DNA from 3 places in the Microcoleus harperi Pol14_C6 genome. Region 2 is predicted to be linked to each of the others. Evidence: riboswitches for the same ligand, from Rfam matches in the RefSeq annotation. Region 2 holds a riboswitch; each other region holds the start of a gene.
What was found. A riboswitch is a leader RNA that binds a small molecule or an ion and turns the genes downstream of it on or off. The one in region 2 is predicted to bind cobalamin.

Region 1 (7,966 bases), on a different contig from region 2:
CGTGTTCGCCCATCAGCGGTTTGGGAACTGCGAGTTCGTGTACGGCGATTTTGGGCGCGGAATTACTGCTAGATTCAATTAACTTAATGATGCTGGGTTCGTGGTTGTAGCCGCCGTATAAAATCAGATTTGCTGTTTCAATCGCTTTGCGGTCTTCCGGCTTGGTTTGGTAGGCGTGGGGGTCGTCTCCCGGCTTAATTAGACAGGTGGTGTCGATCGAACTTTGAGCAATTTCTTTAGTTAGGTCGCAGATAACACCAGTCGTGGCGACGACTTTGGGCAAGTTGGCAGCCGGACTCTCCGGCGCCCGATTGCTGGCGTTTTCTCCTCCACTGCACCCAACCACTCCGCAGCCAATCGCCAAAACAGCCACCCCCCACAATCTGCGGGTTTTTCCAACCAACTTCTTTAACATTTTCACCTTTGGAACGATAATCGTTATTGCTTTTTCGAGTTATCCTATTCTAGTAGCTACGAACAAGAATCGTTCTCAAAATCTCGAATTATGCTAGAAGTGCAAGACTTGGCTGTCAATTATCGCGGAATTTCGGCCCTCAACAGCGTGAATTTCCATTTAGAATCGGGACAATTAACCGGTGTGTTCGGCCCCAACGGCGCGGGGAAAAGCACGATGGTGAAAGCGATGCTGGGATTGATCCCGGCCTGTCGGGGTTTGGTGAAATATCAGGGGCAGTTGTTGAAAAAACAGTTGTCGCGGGTAGCTTATGTGCCGCAGCGATCGCAAATTGACTGGGATTATCCGATTACGGTGTGGAATGCGGTGATGATGGCGCGAACTGTCCAGACTGGTTGGTTTCGCAGCCCCTCGAAGCAGTCGCAAGAATTGGTGAAAGCTGCTTTGCTGCGGGTAGGAATGTGGGATTTGCGCGATCGGCAAATTGGCGAACTGTCTGGCGGACAGCAGCAGCGGATTTTCTTAGCAAGGTCGATCGCCCAACAAGCCGATTTATTCTTCTTCGACGAACCTTTTAACGCGATTGACAAAGCAACCGAAGAAATTATTTTCGATATTTTTGCCGAACTAAAAGCAGAAAATAAAACATTGCTAGTAATCAGCCACGATCTAGGCGAAACTTTAAAACAGTACGACAATTTATTATTGCTAAATAAGCAGTTAATTGCAACTGGTTCCTGCCGAGAAGTGCTCACCGCAGCCAATATTCAAAAAGCCTATGGATACGATTTAAGTTTAGTTTCAGCGTAAACAAAACAAGATTTATATTTAACCGTAGATGAACCAAAATGCACCAAAATAATTATCTTATATCTGCGTCTATCTGACTGTATCTGCGGTTAAAACAATAAGATTGTTGAGGTAAGTAATTAAATGTTAAACCTACTAATTGAGCCACTAAAATTCGAGTTCATGCGAAATGCGATCGCCGTCGGCATTTTGCTAGGAATTCTCTGCGCCGTTGTGGGTTCCTACTTAATTGTACAGCAAATGGGAATGATGGTTGACATGATAGCCCATTCAGTATTAGCAGGATTGCCAGTGGCTTTTTCTTTAGGTTTCAATATTTCCATCGGCGCGTTTATATCGGGAATTATCAGCGCCGTAATTATGGCGGGGATTCAATCGCAGTCGCGCCTAAAAATTGATGCAGTTATGGCATTAATCTTGTCTACATTTTTAGCAATTAGCGTCACGCTAATTAGCCTGTTGCGGACAACCAAATTAGACTTAGACGGTTTTTTGTTCGGAAATATCTTGTCAGTTGCACCTGCTGACGTGCAGCAGACTTTTGTCATAACTTTAATAATTTTGGTGGCGGTTAAACTCCTTTACAAAGAACTGCTATTCTATACTTTTGACCCGTTGGGGGCGCAAGCGTCCGGTTTGCCTGTAAACTGGATTTATTTGGGGATGATTTCGGCGATTACCCTGACGATTGTTGCCAGTTTGCAAACTGTGGGGGCGCTGTTAGTAATTTCGCTGTTAATCGGGCCGGGAATAACGGCGTATTTGTTGGTAAAAGAGCTACATTTAATGATGGGATTAGGAGCAATTATTGGGATTATAGCTAGCGTGACTGGTATGTATCTCAGCTATTATTTTAATATGCCGTCCGGGGCGGCAATTGTATTAGTTATTTTTGGGTTATTTTTACTAGCTTTATTGTTCAGTCCCAGTCAAGGAATTTTGACAAGAAAGAGAGGATAACAGTCCAGGACGCACAGGCTCTATCTGTTGTACGTTTTTTACGCTTACTTACGCAAAAAGTAATTTAACGCCCTACTTATAACAGCTTGCTCAGGCCGAACTTTTTGCAGCTCATAGATTTATGACCAAACCAGCAATTCGCCACCGCATCCGCCAGCGGCGAGAAACTGACCTTCGGGATGCCATGCGAGACAGGAAAAACCGCCCTCTGCACCTTCTAGAATTTGCAGCAATTGTTCTGCTTCCCCCCACAAACAAACTTGACCATCTGCGGCGGCGGAAGCTAATAAAAATGTGCTAGGTTGAAAGGCGATCGCATTTACCACATTTTCATGCACCTCTAACGCCCAAGAATCCCAACCGACTCTTTCATCAGCGTCTCTTTCCCAGACAGAAATACCTTGAGAGCTCGAAGCAGCTAACAAAGGTGCACCCAAAGAATTAGTTTTATCCGACCAAGCTAACTCCCGAACCTTCCCCGGAAAACCCTGCATTACCCACGGTTCAAAATTTCCCCATTCATTAACAATGAGACTATTGTCCATATTGCCACAAGCTAAATATTCCCCATGTGGTGACCAAGCAATTGCACCGGTTGCAGAGGGTACTGATAAAATTTCCGGGTCTTCATCCCAGTCTTCGCCATGCCAAACTTTGACGCCTTGATAGCCGCTAACTGCCAGATATTGAACCATCGGATGCCATGCTAAATCGAGAATAGATGATGACTCGAAATTCAGCGTTACTTCAACAACATTATCCTCAACATTCCAGACTTGAACGTAGCGGCCCATACTGAAAGCTAACTGGTTGCAGTTGGGACTCCAAGCTAACTTATCAACCCAGACGCGGTGGTTATCCAAATCAGCAATTAATTCCCCAGAATTAACCCGCCAAATTCGTACTTTTCCATCTTGTCCGCCAGCAGCTAGGAATTGACTGTCGCCCGAAAAAGACAAACAATCGGCTGACTTACCCGTGGCACTTTGTAGTGTTTGCAAGGACAATTCATTAACTTCCCCTACTGCCGCCAGCATCACTTCCCCCGCAGCGGAACACACTGCTAAACTTGTGCCATCCGGCGACCAAGTAACAGCAGTTACGTAGTCAGACAGCATTGCTTCGGCGTGAAATTCCAGGGTTTGTTCGCTACTTTTTAAACTAGACACCGACAGAAATCCTCTCGCAATTGATTTTCGTTTAAGTTGCGACCGATGAATACGAGTTCATTTTTCGGAGTTTCGGTAGCTTTCCAAGGTCTATCCGGGCGGCCATCAAACACCATATGTACTCCTTGGAAAACAAATCGCTGGTTGTCTCCGGCGATATTCAAAATGCCTTTTGTCCGAAAGATATTCGGGCCTTGAGTTCGCAACAATTCCTCCATCCAATCGCTAAATTTGTTGCGGTCAAGGGCGCCGGATGCTACTATGGCTACGGAGGTAACTGTTTCGTCGTGTTCGTGAGTGTGTTCGCCCAAAAAGTCTGGTTCGATTTCTAATGCCCGGTTCAAATCAAATGCTTTAACGCCCAACAAAGCCTCCATTGCTAATTCAGCGTTGCGGGTACGGTAAATTTTGGTCATTGCATTCATGGTGCGAATTCGCTTTTCTAATTCTGCCAATTCTTCGTCAGTCACTAAATCAGTTTTATTGAGCAAAACTACATCAGCGAAGGCAATTTGTTCTTGAGCTTCGTCGGCGTCCCAGTGCTGCCAGATGTGCTTGGCATCGACTACGGTGACAACTGCATCTAGCAGTAATTTTTCCCGCATATCTTCGTCTACAAAAAAGGTTTGAATTACGGGTGCGGGGTCGGCTAAACCTGTGGTTTCGATGACTATGTGGTCAAATTTGTCTCGCCGCTTCATCAAGTTGCCGATAATCCGAATTAAATCGCCTCTGACTGTACAGCAAATGCAGCCGTTGTTCATCTCGAAAATTTCTTCGTCGGCATCTATTATGAGTTGGTTGTCGATGCCTACTTCGCCGAATTCGTTGACGATGACTGCAACTTTTTTGCCGTGTTCCTGTGTTAAAATGCGGTTCAGTAGCGTAGTTTTGCCTGCGCCGAGATAACCCGTGAGAACGGTAACAGGAACTGATTCGATCGCCCCAGCAGTCACCATACTTGACCTCGATTATTTTACAATGATAACCATTATCGCTATTTTACACCCGACCTGCTGGAAACGCCCACAATATTAAAGAATGTTAATAAATTGTTGGTGAGAGCTTGGAGGAGCGAGTTTTACCAATAATATTTGCTGCAATTCAAAATATCGATCGACCCGCCCCTCTCAGATGACAATTAATTGTTAATCATAGCTGCAATTCGATCGCGCTCTAACTCTCGACCGATCAGGACTAATTTGGTTTGACGCAGCTCCGAAGGTTGCCAAGGGCGATCGTAAAAATATTCTATCCGCGAACCCACACCTTGCAACACCATCCTCATCGGTTTCTTGGGAACCGCCACAAACCCTTTAATCCGATAGATTTCTTCCTGCTGCATCAAGGATTGCAGTTTTTTCACCAATGCTTCAGGTTCAAATTCGCGATCGGCAATAAAGTAAGTTGAGTTAATATCATCATCGTGTTCGTGTTCCTCCTCAGCATCGTGGTGACTCGGGCGAGACTCCAAATCATCCTCAACCGCCGCATTAAATCCCATGAGAACATCAGGGTTAATTTCGCCACCTTTGCAGGGCACAATTTTCACACTCGGACGCAACTCTTGCTGCAACCAGCTTTGGACTTTGGTGTGAGTTTCCACATCTACGCGATCGACTTTCGTTAAAAGTACCATATCGGCACAGGCTAACTGGTCTTCAAACAATTCCTCGATCGGAGTTTCGTGATCCAAACTATCATCAGCCTGTCGCTGTGCCATCAAAGCATCAATATCACCGACAAAAGTACCGCTAGCAACAGCTTCGCAATCGACAACAGCAACAACACCGTCTACAGTAGCACCCGTGCGAATTTCCGGCCAGCGAAAAGCTTGAATTAAAGGTTTAGGAAGTGCGAGACCAGAAGTTTCTATTACAATACAATCAATTTTTTCTCTGCGCTTCAACAATTCCTGCATAGTCGGCAAGAATTCCTCTTGAACAGTGCAGCAAAGACAACCATTTGTTAGTTCTACAATATTGCTGTTGACATCTTCTTCTTCGTCGCAAACTTGACAATCGCGCAGCAATTCTCCGTCAATTCCGATTTCGCCAAATTCGTTAACCAGAACAGCAATGCGGCGACCTTGATTATTTTGCAATAAGTGGCGAATTAAAGTAGTTTTGCCGCTACCAAGAAAACCAGTGATGACAGTAACAGGAATTTTGTGCATTGATAATTTTGTGCTTATTTGATGGTGGGATATCTCGTTCCCAAGCTCTGCCGGGGAATGCCGATCTAGAGGCTCTGCCTCGCTGGAATAAAGGAGCGCTTTTAATACGAAGCAGATCCTCTGAGTATGCGTTACCAGGCCGAGATCGTAGGTAACAACTTAAGACTGAAACCTACAATAAAAGTCGCTTTTTGGCAAAGTCTAGATCCCCCTAAATCCCCCTTAAGAAGGGGGAATTTGAGAATATTTCTTGTCCCCCCCTTGTTAAGGGGGGTTAGGGGGATCTAGATTTAGATAAAAACAACAGAGACGATCGGTTTGACGTTAAGTTGTCACCAATGGGCAGAGCATGGTAACGAGAAAGGTTCTAATTTGCCAGCGGTGGAATCTTTGCTAAAACGCCTTTTTTCAGAGCTTGAGGACGCTCAGACCAAGGCAACAAACCGTCCGGCTTAGCATAGTATTGACCCGCGCATTCGAGTACCGCCTCGATGCTTTCCGCCTCATTTGCTGGTAAATCGCCAAACAGATAAGTGTACTTTCCGACAGCAGCAAAAGACACCGCACAAGAGTGACTGCAAGCACTCATGCACTCAACTTCTTGAATTTCAAATTTATCGGAAAACTCCCAATCTTTAGCGAGTTCGGACAAATTTTCCATGAATTGTTGACCGCCGCTTTTGCCTTCGCGCTTGCCGTTTTTCCAAACACTAGCGCAAGCAGTGCAAACAAACAAATTGTGCTTTGTGCGTACAGTCGCATTAATTCCATCCATCATCCGTACCTCGCAGATGCGTTCAAAAGTGAGTTAGATATCGGCGGGCATTCTGACTTTAGAAACAACAAGCGTTTCATTACAGTTGCGGGACAGCGCCGGACTTGCACCGAACTTTCCCCGTTTCCTCTAGCGACTGCTCCCCGCTAGAACCGATCGCGAAATCACATCATACCGCACTTGCCGCCTTTTTTCAAAAAAGTTATGTTTGTAGGAGCGATCGTTTCGTTCGTAGTAAGGACTTTAGTCCTTATAAGATAACGGCTTCAGCACTAAAGTCCTTACTACCAACCATAGTAATTACCTATGAACGCTTTTCCTGACTTTTCCCAACATGGCTATCAAATAAGTCGCGAACTCGGATACAACAGTTTGGGCGGCCGCGTTACCTATCTCGCCACAAAAATTAACACAAAAAAATCCGTTGTAATTAAGCAATTTCAATTTGCCCAATTAGGTGCTAGCTGGGAAGAATACGCAGCTTACGAACAAGAAATTAAAGTTTTGCAAAATCTGGATTTTCCGGGCATTCCCCGCTATCTCGATTCTTTTCAAACTGACAGCGGTTTCTGCATGGTGCAGGAATACAAAAATGCCGAATCTGCTGTCGCCCGGACTTTTGCGCCGCCGGATATCAAGCAAATTGCGATCGCCACTTTAGAGATTTTAGTTTACCTGCAAGCTCAGAAACCACCGATAATTCACCGCGACATCAAACCGGAAAACTTGTTAATCGACGAACAGTTAAATGTTTACTTAGTAGACTTCGGTTTTGCGCGGTTAGGAGGTGGAAATATCGCCGCCAGCAGCGTTGTCAAAGGTACGATGGGATTTATGCCACCGGAGCAAATGTTCAACCGGGAATTAAGCAAAGCCTCGGATCTTTACGGCTTGGGGATAACGCTGATTTGTTTGTTAACTGGGACAAAATCTGCGGATGTCGGTAATTTAATTGATGCTAATTATAGCATTCATTTTCGGCATTTAGTACCGCCGTTGCAGCAAGGTTGGATGAATTGGTTGGAAAGAATGGTAGCGCCGAGAATTCAAGATAGATATCAGTCGGCGGCTCATGCTTTAACTGCACTAGAATCTTTGGATGTCAGCAACTTGCCAAAAGTGAGAATTGAGCGCGATCAACTGAAATTTACTGCTACTGAATATGGAGAAATTATCATACGGGCGATCGCCATTAGCAACCCAATTCCCGATACAATTTTAACAGGAAGATGGGAAGTCGCGCCGCATCCGAACGATCCGCCGCACACGCCTTACGACCATTCTTGGATTTCTTTTGAACCGCCATCATTTGAAAGCAATGAATTGGAGTGTCAGATTGCGGTAGATACGAGCAAATTGCTGGCCAGCCAAACTTATCAACGCCAGATTGTACTGCGCGCTAATTCTGAACCAAATACTTATCAAGTTGCAATTCAAGTTAAAACTGCGCGCCTTCCCGAATCCAAACCAACACTATCTTTGTCTAAAAAGAGACTGCTTTTCATGGTGGTGTTTGTTTTCGCCGGTTGGCTGTTGGGTTGCGAAATCCATCCACTGTTTTTATCGATGTTTTTAATTTCTCCGCTTGTTAATGGATTTATAGCAGCGGAAATAACGCTATATGCTGAAGTAAAGGGAACTGAAATCAATTGGTTTGGAGC
Region 2 (7,966 bases):
GGGGGGTTGGGGGGGTGTCTGCGGATGGGGAAAAACTGCCAATTCTGCAACTTGCTGCCGCAATGTGTCGATTTGTGCATCGGTGACATCGGGCGATCGCACAGTGCCGAGAATTACCTCATGCCGCTGGCTCAAGTATTGTAATAAATTAAACGTCCTCACCTGAGTTCCTCCGCGGCTTGGCGGATAGGGAAAAGTCGAGGAAAGCATCAAAATCTTCATGGGATGTGGAATAAATTAAAGTTGCCGCTTGCGCGATAAAATTGATTGATTAAATCTTTTTAACAATCTTCGCACCTATGGACGAATTATCTGTTAAGGCGCTGCTCGAAGACTTGAAAAAGTCCGACGAAATCGTGCGGGATCGGGCAACTACAGAACTCTGGCGCACTTGGTTTAACCAGAAAGGTGACTATGGGATGCAAATTCTCAGGCGATCGCAAGTTTCGCTGGATGCAGGCGATGTTCACCACGCTTTGGATTTGCTGACGAAACTGATTGCGGAAGCGCCGGATTTTGCTGAAGCTTGGAACCGACGCGCCGTACTTCACTATACCCAAGGAAATTATAAAAAGTCGATCGACGACTGCCAAATCGTCCTCAAACTGAACCCGGTGCATTTTGGGGCGCTGCACGGTCTTGGTTTGTGCTACGCTGCGTTGGGAGAATACATAAATGCTATTCAAGCTTTTCGTCGCGCTTTGGAAATTCAACCGTTTGCTTTGGTGAATCAAAAGTTAATTCTCGAATGTACGGCTCGTTTGAGTTAAAATCAATTGTGGAGTGAAGGAAGTTCGGCAACAGATGTAACGGATGTAACGGATATCAGGAAGAAGGAAGAAGGAAGAAAATTTAGGAAGAAGGAAGAAGGAAGAAAATCAATGGTTTCAGGATTTTTTTGCAATCTTAAATCTCAAATCTCAAATTGTCTAAGTTAGTGCCGAAAATTAGCGTTTGCATTCCTACTTGCAATCGAGTGCATCTACTGGCTTTTGCGATCGCCAGCGTGCTAGATCAAACTTATACAGATTTTGAATTAATTATCTGTGATGACGGTTCTACTGACAGCACTCCACTGTTGATGTCGGAATTTGTCGATCGCGGGATTCGCTACATTCGCCACCCGCAGAATATTGGCAAGAGTAATAATATGCGATCGGGCTTTGCGGCAGCAAGGGGTGAGTATTTTATTAAGTTTGACGATGACGATCGCCTGAGCGCACAATTTCTAGAGCGGACATCTGCTATTTTAGATAAAGACCCCAGTATCGATTTTGTCAGTACAGATCACTGGGTGATCGACATTAACAATTATATTGACGAAAGTCAGACGAAACTCAATTCGCAGCGCTGGGGGCGCACCGAGTTATCGCCGGGAATTATTGAAGATTTGCTTTCCACAGTTTTTCTGAGACAGAGTTTGCAAATAGGGGCAACTTTGTTTCGCCACCACGCGCTGGAAGAAGTCGGATTTCTGCGGCCGAATTTGCAAAATTGCGAAGATAACGATTTGTTTGTGAGACTTGCGATTGCTGGCAAAAAGTGCTATTACTTGCCGGAGCTGTTGATGGAGTATCGAGTTCATGCAGGACAGCAAGGAGTCGATCGGGCAATTCCGTATTTAAGCGATAAATTGCGCTATTTGATCGGCTACGAGTTTGATTCCGAGAAGTTGGAAACAGTCAGGCTCCAAAGGATTGCCGAAACTCAATTAGCGCTAGGTTTGCGACTGATTGAGGTGGGTGAAACTGCAAAAGGGCGCCTGATGGTGCGAGCTGGAAAGTCTGTTTCTGAGGCGAAAATGTGGGCTGGTTTGGGATTGTCGCTGCTGCCCGTTGAGTTGCGTCGAATGGCGTTTGCGGCTGTACGGGAGTTGTTAAAACGGGAGTTGTGAAGGCGTAGGATTTCTACAGAATACGCGGCGGTTGAAACCGCGTCTATACACACAAAACTCACAAGGCAAGGGTTGAAAAGTCGGGGGTTAAAATTACGTTTATACAGACAAAACCCACCGAAACAGGTTTATTAAATTCTTGATTTTCTTGAGTCCCCCTCTGCTGGGACGAGGGGCAAGTGTAGGCGAGGTTTTAACCGCCGAGTCTTCTGGCGTGTCGGTTTACAACCAGAAATTATCCGATTGATATAGCGGGTAGCCACGGAATATCTGTAACGCCTGGGTCGTAGCCAAGTTGTTTGAGTAGTGTGGTAATTTGCCCTCTATGGTGAGTTTGATGATTGAACATATGTGTCACCAGAACCCAAGTCGGTAGCACGCGGCATTTACCGTCTACATTGCTGGTGTACTCAAACGGTTGACTCAACCAGTCAGAATTAAGGTGTCTAGACCATTCTATAATTTGCCGATCCGTTGTCTCCCGTTCTGCTCTCAAAACCTCAAAGTCAGCATACAGTTCTTGACCGATAACGGTAGCAGAAAATGGGTGAAGAGTGAAACGACCCATCCATGCTTTGTCACCATACAGTAAGTGATTCAAAGTGCCATGAATCGACTTGAAAAAGGCACCCATATCCTGTTTGCGCTGTTCATCAGGAATTGCCGAGCAGACCGAATATAGATTTTGATTCATCCAGCAATTGTACTCAGCCATTAGCTGGTAGTAGCTACCGTCGTACATACTCAAAACACAATCACATAGTTTGAACAACTTACATTATACAAATACGTCTTTCACAATACTCCTGACTCTAATTGGTCTAGATAAATAAACTCAGGAGCTTTAACTCCGGCTTCTTCTCTAATTTTAACCAGTCTAGGCGACTCAAAAAACGCCCTAGCATCTGCGATTGATGTCCACGCGGAGAAATGAACAATTTTGTTGGGTTCATTGTCATACTTCAAGACCTGATAGGAGCGCTCGCCAGCTTCTTTTCGGATGCTTTCAGCACGATCGAATACCTGTTTCCAAGCTTCATAATTTTCTACTTCATGAATAATTAATACATATTGCATAGTAATCAGATTCTCTGAGCCTCTCAAAACTTCAAACGACTAATTTTATTAGACTAACTCACTTTGTCGCCAAAGCCGACCACATGAGAGGAGTAAATTATAGCGTAGCGACGGTTGAAAATCCTCCCAACACCGAACAGAGCGATCGCGCTTTCCACTAAAGTAGTAAACAGTGCCTGATGTAAATAAGTTTTTCCTAAATATCGTGTCTATATTTTCTGAAGTTCCGACTGTGTGGTTGCAAATTTCCCTCGTGGGAGTCTGGCTGGGTGTGATTTTACTGGTAGCTGAGGGCTTAAATCGCTTTACTTCTGTCGATGCTGAGGTATCGCGGAAGGTGGTGCACATCGGTACTGGAAATGTGATTTTGCTGGCGTGGTGGCTGGAAATACCCGGTTGGGTGGGGATTTCGGCGGGGGTTTTAGCAGGTGCGATCGCCCTAGTTTCTTACCAAGTTCCGATTTTGCCCAGTCTTAACAGTATCAACCGGAAGAGTTTGGGGACTTTTTTCTATGCTGTTAGTATCAGCGTTCTCGTAGCTTGGTTTTGGCCGCTACAGCATCAGGAGTACGCTGCTTTGGGCATTTTAGTCATGACTTGGGGCGACGGATTGGCTGCTGTCATCGGCCAGAAATACGGGAAACATATTTATCGAGTTGGGGGAATTCAGAAGAGTTGGGAAGGTTCTGCAACTATGTATTTGGTGAGTTTTGCTGTTAGCAGTTTGATTTTGCTGGCGGTTCAAGGCGCAGTTTGGCAAACTTGGGCTGTGTCGGCTGTTGTAGCTTTAGCTGCTGCTATTCTGGAGTCGGTTTCTAAGCTGGGAATTGACAATCTGACTGTGCCGATCGGCAGTGGGGCGATCGCCTTTTTCCTAAATCAATTTTTGATAATTGGTAATGTGTAATCTGAACTTACCCCCAGGGGCGGCGTTGCTGGATACAGGTATGAATTCAAGATTTCGCAATTGCTATAAGCCCGTTTGAGGGTGAGTTTTGTAAATTCCAGCGAAAAGGTAATTCATACCGTGAATCAGCAACGCCAATTATCAATTGTCTAAGTCTCCTTAAAGCAGCCGACGTGCTTGTAAAATTTGTTGTTGCCATTGCTCGAAAGCGGGGATTTTTGAGCGATCGTCTGTTGGAAACATCGCCCTTATTTGCTCCATCAGCTCGATCGCCAGCGGTACGCCAAGCTGCAATTGTTCCAAGACATCCCGCTGAGCAAAAACGGTTTCCGGTGTTCCTTCTAAAATCAATTTTCCCCGATCCATTACAAACACCCAATCAGCCCAGCGGTAGATGAAATCGAGGTCGTGACTTGCTAAAAGGATAGTGGTTCCGGCGCTGTGAATTTGTTGAAGTAAACCGATCAGTTGTCGGGTGTGACGCGGATCGAGATAGGCGGTAGGTTCATCTAGCAGCAGCAGTTTGGGCTTGAGAACCATGATATCGGCGATGGAAACCCGCTTTTTCTGGCCCAAACTGAGATTGTGAATTGGTTCGCGGGCGAGTTCGCTTAGATCGAATTGCTCGATCGCCTGCTGTACCTTTTGAGCAATTTCGGATTCTGTCAAGCCTAAATTGTACAATCCATAGGAAATATCTTCTTCTACCGTCGAAGCTACTAATTGATGTTCAGGATTTTGAAATACGAGTCCGATTTGTTGGCGCAGTTGGATCAAAGATTTGCGATCGTAGCGAAAGGGTTCACCTTGCCAGCTAATGATTCCCTGTTGCGGTTGATACAAGCCATTTGCTAACAGAAAAAAGGTAGTTTTGCCACAGCCATTTTGACCGATCAGCCCGCATCGTTTCCCGGCGGGGACTTTGAGGTTTAAATCATGAATTGCCGATCGAGAACCGCAGGGGTAGGAGTAGGAAGTGCGATCGAATTCGAGAATCCATTGAGACATATTTGTTATTTGTTATTTGTTATTTTTTAAGCTAATACGCATTTAAATTGCATGGTAAAATAAATTTTCCTTCTTGTGGGGTGGGCATCTTGCCCGCCCTCAAACAATTTAAATGCACAACAGCTTATAGCCTTGTTCCCAGGCAGAGCCTGGGAATAAATACCCGGAGGCTCTGCCTCCAATTACTGCTTACCAATGAATGATTACCGATTACCGATTACCGATTTCCATTGTATAGCAATCCTTGCAGGAGTCGTCAACTTTTTACCCCACCCCAACCCTCCCCTTATCAAGGGGAGGGAGTAAGAAATTCACAAATGATTTAGGATTGCTATTTGTGTCAGCCTCGATCTGATTTTGACAACTGCCAAAGTTGCATTTCATAACAGAGATGCTGCTCAAAAAGTTGGCCTGCTTCCAACCCTTCAACCACCAACTTCTTGAACCAGCGGCGAAATATCCAGCGCAGGAATTTGTGGACGGGCGGAACTGTTATCGCAATTAAATCTGCAACATACATCATCGTATTCAGTCCATACCTGCGGAAAGTATCGACATACAAATCGATAGTAGGCAAAATATGAGCGGAAATATCCTCACTTTTTACTAAAGTGAATCCAGCCTGCTTTAATGCTGCATGAAGTTCTGTAACCACATGACAATTAGAGAACATTCCCTCTTTATAATTAGCATCAGATCGCAGCATATCGGCCAGCAGCACGTAGCCACCCTGATTGAGGATTTTGGCGGCACCGTTAGCAATATCAACAGCCGACATATATTGGCTACTTTCGCTAAACAGAATAAGATCGTAGAAATGGGTTGCTTTGAAGTCTTCAAACCTCGTGAGGTGGAAGATTGCCCGATCGCCCGTACACTTAAGAAAGCGCTGCTGTTGAAACGGATCGGGTGCGAGCCCTTCCACTGCAAAACCTCGATCGAGCAAATAAGCCGCATTTCCGCCAATCCCGCAGCCCACATCGAGTATGGTATGAGTGCCTTTGGGGATCGCATCCAACAGTTTTACAGTATAAGCTTGCTGAGCCAGGCGCAATCGTGCGATCGTTAGTTCGTCAGCGGGCACAGGTAGGGTTTCCCAATAGCCGTAGTGAAGGTAGGGCGAATCTGTCAGGCCCAAATAGTAATTAAGCGCTGCATTTTGGTAGCGAGTTACTTTGGAAATTTCGATGGATTTTGGCTGCGACATTCGGAAAATTTAGTAAGTTTTAGGATTTCGGGCAGAGTTGAAATTCTTCCCAGCGCTTGCATACTTGTTCATAGCACTCAACAGGAGAAATTGCCAAGTTTTGCAACAAATTGATATCAATCTGACCGTTGGCGATCGACAAAAATATAATTGCTTCCTTGGGTTCGTAGCCAGCAATGATTTGGAGCAAATTTGAAACAGTGTTTTCCTCTATTTCTAGTTGTTGCAAATAAAGGGTTGCCTCCAAGTCGGAAATAAATTGCAGATCGTACTTGATAGTATCTACGCTCCAATTCACATAGCCGTTAATGGGAGTATTGATTTTGCAAGCAACCAAGCCCCGTCCTCGATTCAAAAAGCCATTCCAAGCAGTATGTCCTATCGACAAAATATTCTGATGAATAAACAAGTTTTGCCAGTAGCCAAAACTACCCTGCCAAACACTATCTTCGATTCGCATTTCTTTTCCATTAAAATAATATACGCTTCAGAACGCAGAGCGAATTACATCAGCGTTCATCTGTGTTTATCTGCTGATATCTGCGGTTAAAAAAGCCCAATCCAATAATTAAAAAAATAATAAACTCACCATCATCCATACCTCGCAGATGAAAAACAACAGGTAAACAAATCGGCGGGCATCCTGACTCAGAGATCCAACGCTCTCATTACAGTTGCGGGACAGCGCCGGATTCGCACCGAACTTTCCCCCTTGCGTCTGATGGCTGTTCTCCATCAGAGCCGATCAATATACGGGGATGTTACCACTATTTGGGATATTTGACAAAAAAGCGATCGGACATCTGCAATAATTCTTGTGGGGAGTAGGGGTTAGGCATCCTGCCGGTCCAAGACTTCCTTTTCAAGTCTATATTGTGATTCGGTGTGTCGCCAGTCATCAGAACAATTTTTCCATTGAGAAATTCATGCCGATCCTGAGAATTTACTTCAGCTTATAGATATTTTTCAGCCGTGTAGGTTGTGGTTTCAACGGGCGCGCTCATATACAACGCTCTCCTTTAATTTTCCCATTTTCTTTTATTTTAAGAATCATGTTAATTAAACATAAAATTCTCTTTTAATCATGCTAAGAAACAGGCAAGATGCCTGTGCCACAAAAAGTTAATTTGATTGTGAAGTTGGCATCCTGCCCGATCGCACTTAACGAACTTACCGCAGCGGGACAAAGTTATAGCCAGTGCTTCCTCCTTGTTTAACTTGCACTAAAATCGTCTTACCAGCCCGATCGCCCGTGGGCAAAAACTTCACATCCTCGCTCGATCCTGCAGCCGAGAAATTCGGATTTCTGAGTGCTTGTTGCAACCCTTCCCGCGTATTGCTTTGCCACAAGCCAGCGATGACAGCTTGAGTCGCGTCAAAACTCGTTGCGGTTCGCCAATTTACTACTCCTCCCCAGCGCTGACTGGCATTTTTAGGAAATGGATTGTTGGGATTAGCTTCAGGATGCCAGGGAACGGGCAAAACAAGCCCGTCCACGTCCTTTTGCCCGTCTTTTAGCGTTTGAAAGGTGTAAAGAGTTGAACTGCTGTAAAGCGCTAATTTGCCTTGATTTGCACGGGCTAGATCGATCGCGCGATCGATGCGATCTACGTGGGATGCTACCATCAATCCTTGTGCACCTTGGCTAACAGCATCCGCGATCGCAGTGTTAGGATTAAATGTCGGCGCTGACAAGTCGCAGACAATAGGAACTAATCTGCCACCTGATGCTGAAAGAGAGGCAATAAATTCATCCTTAAACGAAGCTTTGCCAGCAGCTTGAGAGTCGTAGCAGAAGGCAATATTGCTTTTGCCGACTTGTTTGACGATATACTCTGCTAAAGGAGCAGTCATCGATCGAGTATTGGGGACT
Region 3 (7,966 bases), on a different contig from region 2:
CAGCTTAATAATCACAGCAGCATCAACAACCGCCAGTCGATCGCGCAAAACCTCAGCATCCAGCGTCGCAGGCATAATACTTAACACATCGTTACGATAAGTCAGCGGCACTCCCAACGCAGCCGCACTCGCCATTGTCGAAGAAATTCCCGGCACAACTTCAGTCGTAAATCTCCCCGACAAACGGTTGAATAGATACATAAACGAACCGTAGAGAAAAGGTTCGCCCTCACATAGCACCGCCACATCCCGCCCCTCGCTCAGATGTGCGGCAATTTTCTCGGCAGCAATATCATAATAAGGTTGAGACGATCGCGTCGGACTAAAAGGCAACGGCATCGGAATCTCAATTTGCTCCGGGCGCAGATAATCGGCGACGATCGCCCGCGCCAGCACCTTACCATTTTCCATCGCCGGATAAGCAATCACCGGCACCGATTGCAAAATCCGATAAGCTTTCAAAGTAATCAACTCTGGATCGCCAGGGCCAATACCCAAACCGTACAATTTACCACTAGCCTTAGTCATAATTCATCCTTTTTCGCTAACGCATTCACTGCCGCCGTTGCCATTGCACTGCCGCCGCGCCGCCCGTGCAACGTAATAAATGGCACTCCCCGACTGTTGGCCGCCAGTTCGGCTTTGGATTCGGCGGCCCCGACAAATCCTACCGGGAAACCCAAAATTAAAGCCGGTTTGGGTGCTCCGGCATCCAGCATTTCCAGCAGTCGGAACAAAGCAGTCGGGGCATTGCCAATTGCCACAACCGCACCCTGCAAGTTGTCTAGCCATAAATCAAGGGCTGCGGCCGATCGAGTATTTCCCATTTGCCGCGCCAACTCTGGGATTTCGGAATGCCAGAGGGTGCAAATCACCGGATTATCAGCGGGAAGACGTTTGCGAGTGATGCCTTCGGCTACCATCCGGGCATCGCACAGAATCGGCGCACCTGCGACGAGGGCTTGGCGTCCGCAGGTGGCTGCACCGGGGGAAGCTGCTAAATCTGCAACAATATCGGTCATGCCGCAACTGTGAATTAGTCGCACGGCTACGGATTCTAAATCGGGCGGCAAGCTTGACAAATCTGCTTCGGCTCGAATTGTAGCGAAGGATTTAATGTAGATTTCTGTTCCGTCTCGAATGTAGTCAATCATTGTTTAAAACTGCTATGGGAATTTTGTGGGATTTGTGAAATAGATTTTTTGAATGAACCGCGAAGGCGTGAAGGGCGCGAGGGAAGAAATCTCAAGAGAGATAGAAAGAGAAATGCTTAAAATTTGTCTTTTTTTATGGGATATTTTTTCACTTTCAATTCCTATTTTCGGTGCTCAACAACTCCTGCAATTGGTCGATCGCCTGGCGATCGACAAACTCACCCAATGACTCCACAGGCTCCCGAAACCGCTGATACACCCGCAACATTCGCTCGATCGCACCGGGCATCTCGATCGCACTCACCGCCTGAAAAATTTGTCGTCCGAAGGGCAAATCTTTTCTACCCGCATAAATGTCGTAACCTTCGATCGTCTCGTCTCCTCGCTCAATCTGAATTCCCACCAGCGTGATATCAATTGGCTGGTGCTGGGCGCAGGACTTTTCGCAACCGCTGAAATGAATGTTAATCGGCAGGTCGATCGTCAATTTTTGCGCTAAATCCCTCACCATTGCTAGGGCGTGACTTTGAGTATCTGTCGCCGCCGACGCACAGCCGCTGCTGCCGGCACAAGCCACCAAGCACGAATCTAGGCGAGTCGCCGACGAGTGCAATCCCAAATCTGCCACTTGCTGTTTTACCTCAAAAAGCTGGGAGTTGGGGATATCAGAAATTAGCAGATTTTGCCACGGCGTAAGTCTCAGGGTACCGCTGGCTAGATTTTGGGCTAAACTTGCCAAATTCCGCAGTTGCTTTGATTCTAGCCTACCGAAAGGCAGTGCAATTCCCATGTAGGAGAAACCGGACTGTCGTTGAGGATGAATGCCGAGATGTCGGTGATGGGGGAGGGATTTTTCAGATGAGGCATCTTGGCTGTTTTTGGGAAAGGTGCAAGATGTGAATTGCCATAAAAATGGTAAATTCTGCTGTACCCTTTCTAGATAACTTTCAGCGCCCCAATCTGCCAGCAGGTGACGCAAACGCGGTTTTTTGCCATCAATTCGAGGTCTTATTTTGGTATATTCAAGATAGGTGCTAGCAAGGGCGGCTAATACTGAAATACATTGCGATTCTGGGATTAAAATTCCTGTATCGCTGTTTAAATGCAGCCGAAAAACGATTCCTGATTGGGTTGAACGACCGCATGCAGCTAATAAAATATCGTTGCGTAAAGCCTGGATCGAAACCGATTCCCCGCCGTCGAAGCCAATACTGAACTTAGGCGAAAGTTTCGACAACTCGGAATGTGTTTGCAGGTAATCATCCCAAGCTTTGACTAGCGGCCGAGTATCCAGTAACTGCTGGCGATCGATCCCTGCTGTCGGACTTGCCATAATATTGCGAATCGGGTCAACTTCAACGCGGCGAGACGCTATCCCCAATTCCTGCAAGCGGTTCCAGACTTCCGGGGCTATTTCCGAGTTCACTTCTCGGATTTGCAAATTTGCCCGATTTGTCACTTGCAAACAGCCGGTACTGTATTGAGCGGCCAAATCGGCGATAGTCCGACACTGCTGCGCGTTTAAAATTCCCCCCGGAATCCGCATTCTCGATAAAACTCCGTCTCGGGCTTGGGAACCGTAAAATAAACCCGGACAAGTCGGCAAATCAGTCAAAGCTAACAAATAATCTCCTCCCCGTGCTACGCAGGGAATCCAAAAGTAAACGCCCACAAAGCGCCCCCGAAATCGGCATTCTGACTTTTACAGTTGCGGCACAGCGCCGGAATTGCACCGGACTTTCCCGCTTTCAGGTTTTAGAAAGGTATCACGAGCTGACCCACAGAAAGCAAAACCCTCAACTTTCTTAACAAAACCCCTGACGATCGCCCATCTCTCTGGTTTCATCAGCTTTCCTAATATCAGTCATCAGTTTAACTGTCGCTCAACCCCTTTACAAACCTTAACAACACCGTTAATAATATAAACATCATCCGAACATTGACAACCAAATACAGCAATCATAAAACCATGACAACAACCTTACAGCAGCGCGAAAGCGCCAACGTCTGGGAACGCTTCTGCGAGTGGGTCACAAGCACCGACAACCGCATTTATGTAGGTTGGTTCGGAGTCTTGATGATTCCTACCTTGCTCAGCGCCACCATCTGCTACATCATCGCCTTCATCGCTGCCCCTCCAGTGGACATCGACGGCATCCGCGAACCAGTAGCAGGTTCCTTGATGTACGGCAACAACATCATCACAGGTGCAGTTGTTCCTTCATCCAACGCCATCGGCTTGCACTTCTACCCAATCTGGGAAGCAGCTTCCCTCGATGAGTGGTTGTACAACGGCGGCCCTTACCAATTGGTAATTTTCCACTTCCTGATCGGTGTATTTTGCTACATGGGTCGTGAATGGGAACTGTCCTACCGCTTAGGTATGCGTCCTTGGATCTGCGTCGCTTACTCTGCACCAGTTGCAGCAGCAACCGCAGTATTCTTGATCTACCCAATTGGTCAAGGTTCGTTCTCTGACGGTATGCCTTTGGGTATCTCCGGCACATTCAACTTCATGATCGTGTTCCAAGCTGAGCACAACATCCTGATGCACCCGTTCCACATGTTGGGAGTTGCTGGTGTCTTCGGTGGTAGCTTGTTCTCCGCCATGCACGGTTCTTTGGTAACATCTTCCTTGGTTCGTGAAACAACCGAAACCGAATCGCAAAACTACGGTTACAAATTCGGTCAAGAAGAAGAAACCTACAACATCGTCGCAGCCCACGGCTACTTCGGTCGTTTGATTTTCCAATACGCTTCATTCAACAACAGCCGTTCCTTGCACTTCTTGTTAGGTGCATGGCCAGTAGTCGGCATCTGGTTTACCGCTTTGGGTATCTCCACGATGGCTTTCAACTTGAACGGTTTCAACTTCAACCAATCGATTATCGACTCTCAAGGTCGTGTCATCAATACTTGGGCTGATGTGATCAACCGCGCTAACTTGGGTATGGAAGTAATGCACGAGCGCAACGCTCACAACTTCCCGCTTGACTTGGCTGCAAGTGAAGTCACTCCTGTAGCTTTGGTTGCTCCTTCTATCAATGGCTAAGTTTTAGTCTGAGATAACAAAAAGCGCTCCTAGAAATAGGGGCGCTTTTTGTTTTGGGAAAAAAGAGTTTTACTGGGGGGATGGGAAGTATCGCAGTCGCTAAGGCAGTTAGGACGCTTGACCTAAGACATCTTCAATTACCAGAACGTAAACAATCAAACTGTTGCAGTTGTTGGCGGGTTCGACTCTTTAACCAAGACTCTTCTTGGCTCAATCTTGTTTAGCTAGAGGAGAATATGGTGGTAAGTACACTAATGTTTCAAAAAAATTTTGTTCAATAAATAACCATCAATAGCTGTGCGATCGAGCTTTTTAATTTTCCCATCCCTGAAGTGCTACGAAGCTACTGCAAAATCTGTGTACTGCCGCATCCCAGGCTCGTGAAATGCCAAAACAATATCTTACTTGGGAACTCCAGCGCGCACCAAATCCGTTGCAATCCCATCTTCTGTCCAGTCTTCCTCAATCCAGAATTTGCGATCGCGAATCCGAACGTAAACAGTGATATCGGTAGTGCGCTCGCCCTTTGGCCAGCCCAGGTTCATCCAGATGTAATGACCGTTTTGTTCGTTTGTAATCAAGAATGTCTCAATGTCTTGTTGAGAAGGGCGATTATTGCACAATTCTATATACTCGGTCAAAATACGCTTGATTAGTTTGGGATATTCGATTAGTTGATCTATTGCACAATTTTCTCTACTTCTGTATTTACGATAATTATTTTATAGATGACAAGCAGATAGTTTGGAATCTAACCAATGCAATCCCAATCCCCAGCTATTTCCACCAGGGACGATGACTCTTCTATGTCCTAACCAATATACAAAAGTATGGGGAAGATGACCAAGGGGAGCGCGGAGTTCATAGGTCATTCTACTATTAAATGAATCCCATTTAACGTATTCGCAGAATTTGTCATAATCTTTGCCCGCTTGTTGCCAAATAGACCTTTGTACTGAAAATCCGAAACGCTCATTTGAGTATTTTACCCAAAGTTGGTTAATTGTTTGGAGGTCTGTACAAGGAAAGTTTACCCAATCTGAATGCCATAAATAGCCTAATTTTTCACAGCACGCTACCCAAAGTATAATTTGTTTAGTTTCGCAATCAGCTTCTTTAAACTTGCCCTCTGCTAAAAAATTGCGTAATTGAGTGTAATCAGCTCCGCTTTCTGACGCTAGATTAAGAAATTGGTTGTCATAATTTAAAGATTGAAAATCACTCATGGTCAGCGCCCAAGATATTTTGAATATGAGATTATTTGACTTGATCCATATGAATTTGCTTCGCGCCCGCTTCGAGAAACCCATGCTTGAGTTAATTATAGTTTTGTAGGGTGCGTTAGGCCGTAGCCGTAACGCACCCATCCTAACCCTAGCTGCCGCCAATCCGAGCAACATCGCGAGCGTTTTCTTCAAACGCAGCCGTCAGCGCATCATCACCGCTTAAACCCGATGCGATCGCCCTTTCAATAGCTTGCAACACCCGCTTATAATCCCTCGGCATCACCTTCACAAACACCGGCACCATCGAGTCCCAATTTGCCAGAACCTTCGATGCTTTCGCACTTCCAGTCAAATCAAAGTGAGTCTGAATTAACTGCCGCAAATCGCTAATTTCCTCAACATCCTCCAACTTTTCCAAATCCACCATCGACATATTGCAGCGAGTAGCAAAATCGCCCGCTTCATCCAAAATGTAAGCAACACCGCCACTCATACCCGCTGCAAAATTGCGCCCGGTTTCACCCAAAACTACAACTTTGCCGCCAGTCATGTACTCGCAACCGTGATCGCCCACACCTTCAACTACTGCATTCACGCCGGAGTTACGCACCCCAAAACGTTCGCCCGCCATCCCTCGGATGAAAACCTCGCCGGATGTCGCGCCGTAAAGCACTACGTTACCCACAATCACGTTTTCCTCTGCGACAAAGGTAGAAGCTGGCGACGGATACAGGATGATTTTGCCACCGCTGAGGCCTTTGCCCAAATAGTCGTTAGCTTCGCCTTCGAGCTCCAGGGTGACTCCCTTGGGAACGAATGCGCCAAAGCTTTGCCCAGCGCTGCCTTGGAAGTGCAGGTGTACCGTGTCATCTGGCAAACCTTCCCAGTGGCGTTTGGTGATTTCGTTGCCGAGAATTGTGCCGACAACGCGGTTGACATTGGTAATTGGCAGTTTGGCGTGTACTTTTTCGCCATTTTCGATCGCACCTTTGCACAAATCCAACAACACCGTCATGTCGATCGACTTTTCCAAACCGTGATCCTGCGCCATCTGACAGTAGCGCCCGACATCCGCCCCAACTTCCGGCTGATAAAGGATTTTCGAGAAATCCAAACCCTTAGCCTTCCAGTGTTCCACAGCTTGTTTCGCTTCCAAAACATCAGTCCGCCCCACCATTTCATTCAGCGTGCGGAAGCCCAACTGCGCCATAATTTCCCGGACTTCCTGCGCGACGAAGGTCATAAAGTTTACCGTGTGATCGGGGTCGCCGGTAAAGTTTTTCCGCAGCAGCGGGTCTTGCGTCGCCACGCCCACCGGGCAAGTGTTCTGGTGGCAAACGCGCATCATGATGCAGCCCAATGTCACCAGCGGCGCCGTCGCAAAACCGAATTCCTCAGCACCCAGCAAGGCAGCAATTGCTACATCGCGGCCGGTTTTCATTTGACCGTCAGTTTCCACGACAATTCGGCTGCGGAGATTGTTGAGTACCAAAGTTTGATGAGTTTCCGCCAGTCCCAATTCCCAAGGTAATCCCGCGTGTTTGATCGAAGTTTGCGGCGAAGCGCCGGTTCCGCCGTCGTAGCCGGAAATCAACACGACATCGGCGTGGGCTTTAGCAACACCCGCCGCGATCGTCCCGACTCCAACTTCCGACACGAGTTTGACGCTAATCCGCGCTTCCCGGTTGGAATTTTTCAAGTCGTGAATCAATTCTGCCAAATCTTCGATCGAATAAATGTCGTGGTGAGGAGGAGGCGAAATCAATCCCACACCCGGAGTCGAGTTCCGCACCTTGGCAATCCACGGGTATACTTTTTTACCGGGCAACTGTCCGCCTTCACCGGGTTTCGCGCCTTGCGCCATCTTAATTTGCAGTTCCCGCGCTTGGGAAAGGTACAAGCTGGTAACGCCGAAACGCCCAGAAGCAACTTGTTTGATCGCGCTGTTTTTCGAGTCACCGCGATCGTTCGTCCAAGTGTAGCGTTCCGGGTCTTCCCCGCCTTCACCGGTGTTCGATTTGCCACCGATACGGTTCATCGCTACTGCTAGAGATTCGTGGGCTTCTTTAGAAATCGAACCATAACTCATCGCCCCAGTTTTAAAGCGTTTGAGAATTGATTCGATCGGCTCAACTTCCTCAATGGGTATCGATTCCCGCTGTTTGAATTGCAACAAACCGCGCAAGGTAAAATGCTGCTGGTTTTGTTCATTAACCAGCCCCGAATACTGTTTGAAAAGCGTATAACTGCCCTCGCGCACCGATTTTTGCAGTGCGTGAATTGTCTGCGGACTAAACAAATGCGCTTCGCCTTCTTTCCGCCACTGATATTCGCCGCCGACATCGAGAGTATGTCCGCTGGCTGGGCGATCGGGGAATGCGTGATTGTGGCGCAAAATAGCTTCTTGGGCGATGACTTCGAGGTCTACGCCTTCAATCCGCGAGGCTGTCCAAGCAAAGTATTTATCGACTACGGATTTGTTTAAGCCGATCGCCTCAAAAATCTGCGCGCCGCGATAACTTTGAATTGTGGAA

Region 1: it holds a riboswitch for cobalamin, as region 2 does, so the genes downstream of both, QUA27_RS09425 (DUF1636 family protein) here and QUA27_RS13410 (hypothetical protein) in region 2, are expected to answer to the same signal.
Region 3: it holds a riboswitch for cobalamin, as region 2 does, so the genes downstream of both, cobG (precorrin-3B synthase) here and QUA27_RS13410 (hypothetical protein) in region 2, are expected to answer to the same signal.

The regions. Positions count from the first base shown of each region.
Region 1 covers NZ_JAUBQN010000009.1:23,470-31,435, forward strand. Annotated here, with positions in the region: gene QUA27_RS09395 (metal ABC transporter solute-binding protein, Zn/Mn family) at 1-415, opposite strand, end outside; gene QUA27_RS09400 (metal ABC transporter ATP-binding protein) at 506-1,225, shown strand; gene QUA27_RS09405 (metal ABC transporter permease) at 1,349-2,185, shown strand; gene QUA27_RS09410 (WD40 repeat domain-containing protein) at 2,305-3,354, opposite strand; gene QUA27_RS09415 (CobW family GTP-binding protein) at 3,342-4,313, opposite strand; gene cobW (cobalamin biosynthesis protein CobW) at 4,496-5,530, opposite strand; gene QUA27_RS09425 (DUF1636 family protein) at 5,898-6,308, opposite strand; cobalamin riboswitch at 6,331-6,477, opposite strand; gene QUA27_RS09430 (serine/threonine protein kinase) at 6,612-7,966, shown strand, end outside.
Region 2 covers NZ_JAUBQN010000016.1:66,344-74,309, forward strand. Annotated here, with positions in the region: gene QUA27_RS13370 (glycosyltransferase family 4 protein) at 1-222, opposite strand, end outside; gene QUA27_RS13375 (tetratricopeptide repeat protein) at 300-770, shown strand; gene QUA27_RS13380 (glycosyltransferase family 2 protein) at 938-1,894, shown strand; gene QUA27_RS13385 (DinB family protein) at 2,130-2,609, opposite strand; gene QUA27_RS13390 (putative quinol monooxygenase) at 2,690-2,971, opposite strand; gene QUA27_RS13395 (diacylglycerol/polyprenol kinase family protein) at 3,177-3,878, shown strand; gene QUA27_RS13400 (energy-coupling factor ABC transporter ATP-binding protein) at 4,038-4,886, opposite strand; gene QUA27_RS13405 (SAM-dependent methyltransferase) at 5,227-6,093, opposite strand; gene QUA27_RS13410 (hypothetical protein) at 6,113-6,553, opposite strand; cobalamin riboswitch at 6,710-6,854, opposite strand; gene QUA27_RS13415 (ABC transporter substrate-binding protein) at 7,264-7,966, opposite strand, start outside.
Region 3 covers NZ_JAUBQN010000041.1:298-8,263, forward strand. Annotated here, with positions in the region: gene QUA27_RS22330 (precorrin-2 C(20)-methyltransferase) at 1-528, opposite strand, end outside; gene QUA27_RS22335 (precorrin-8X methylmutase) at 525-1,154, opposite strand; gene cobG (precorrin-3B synthase) at 1,309-2,826, opposite strand; adenosylcobalamin-variant (AdoCbl-variant) riboswitch at 2,835-2,914, opposite strand; gene psbA (photosystem II reaction center subunit D1) at 3,124-4,206, shown strand; gene QUA27_RS22350 (element excision factor XisI family protein) at 4,608-4,889, opposite strand; gene QUA27_RS22355 (GUN4 domain-containing protein) at 4,929-5,432, opposite strand; gene gltB (glutamate synthase large subunit) at 5,581-7,966, opposite strand, start outside.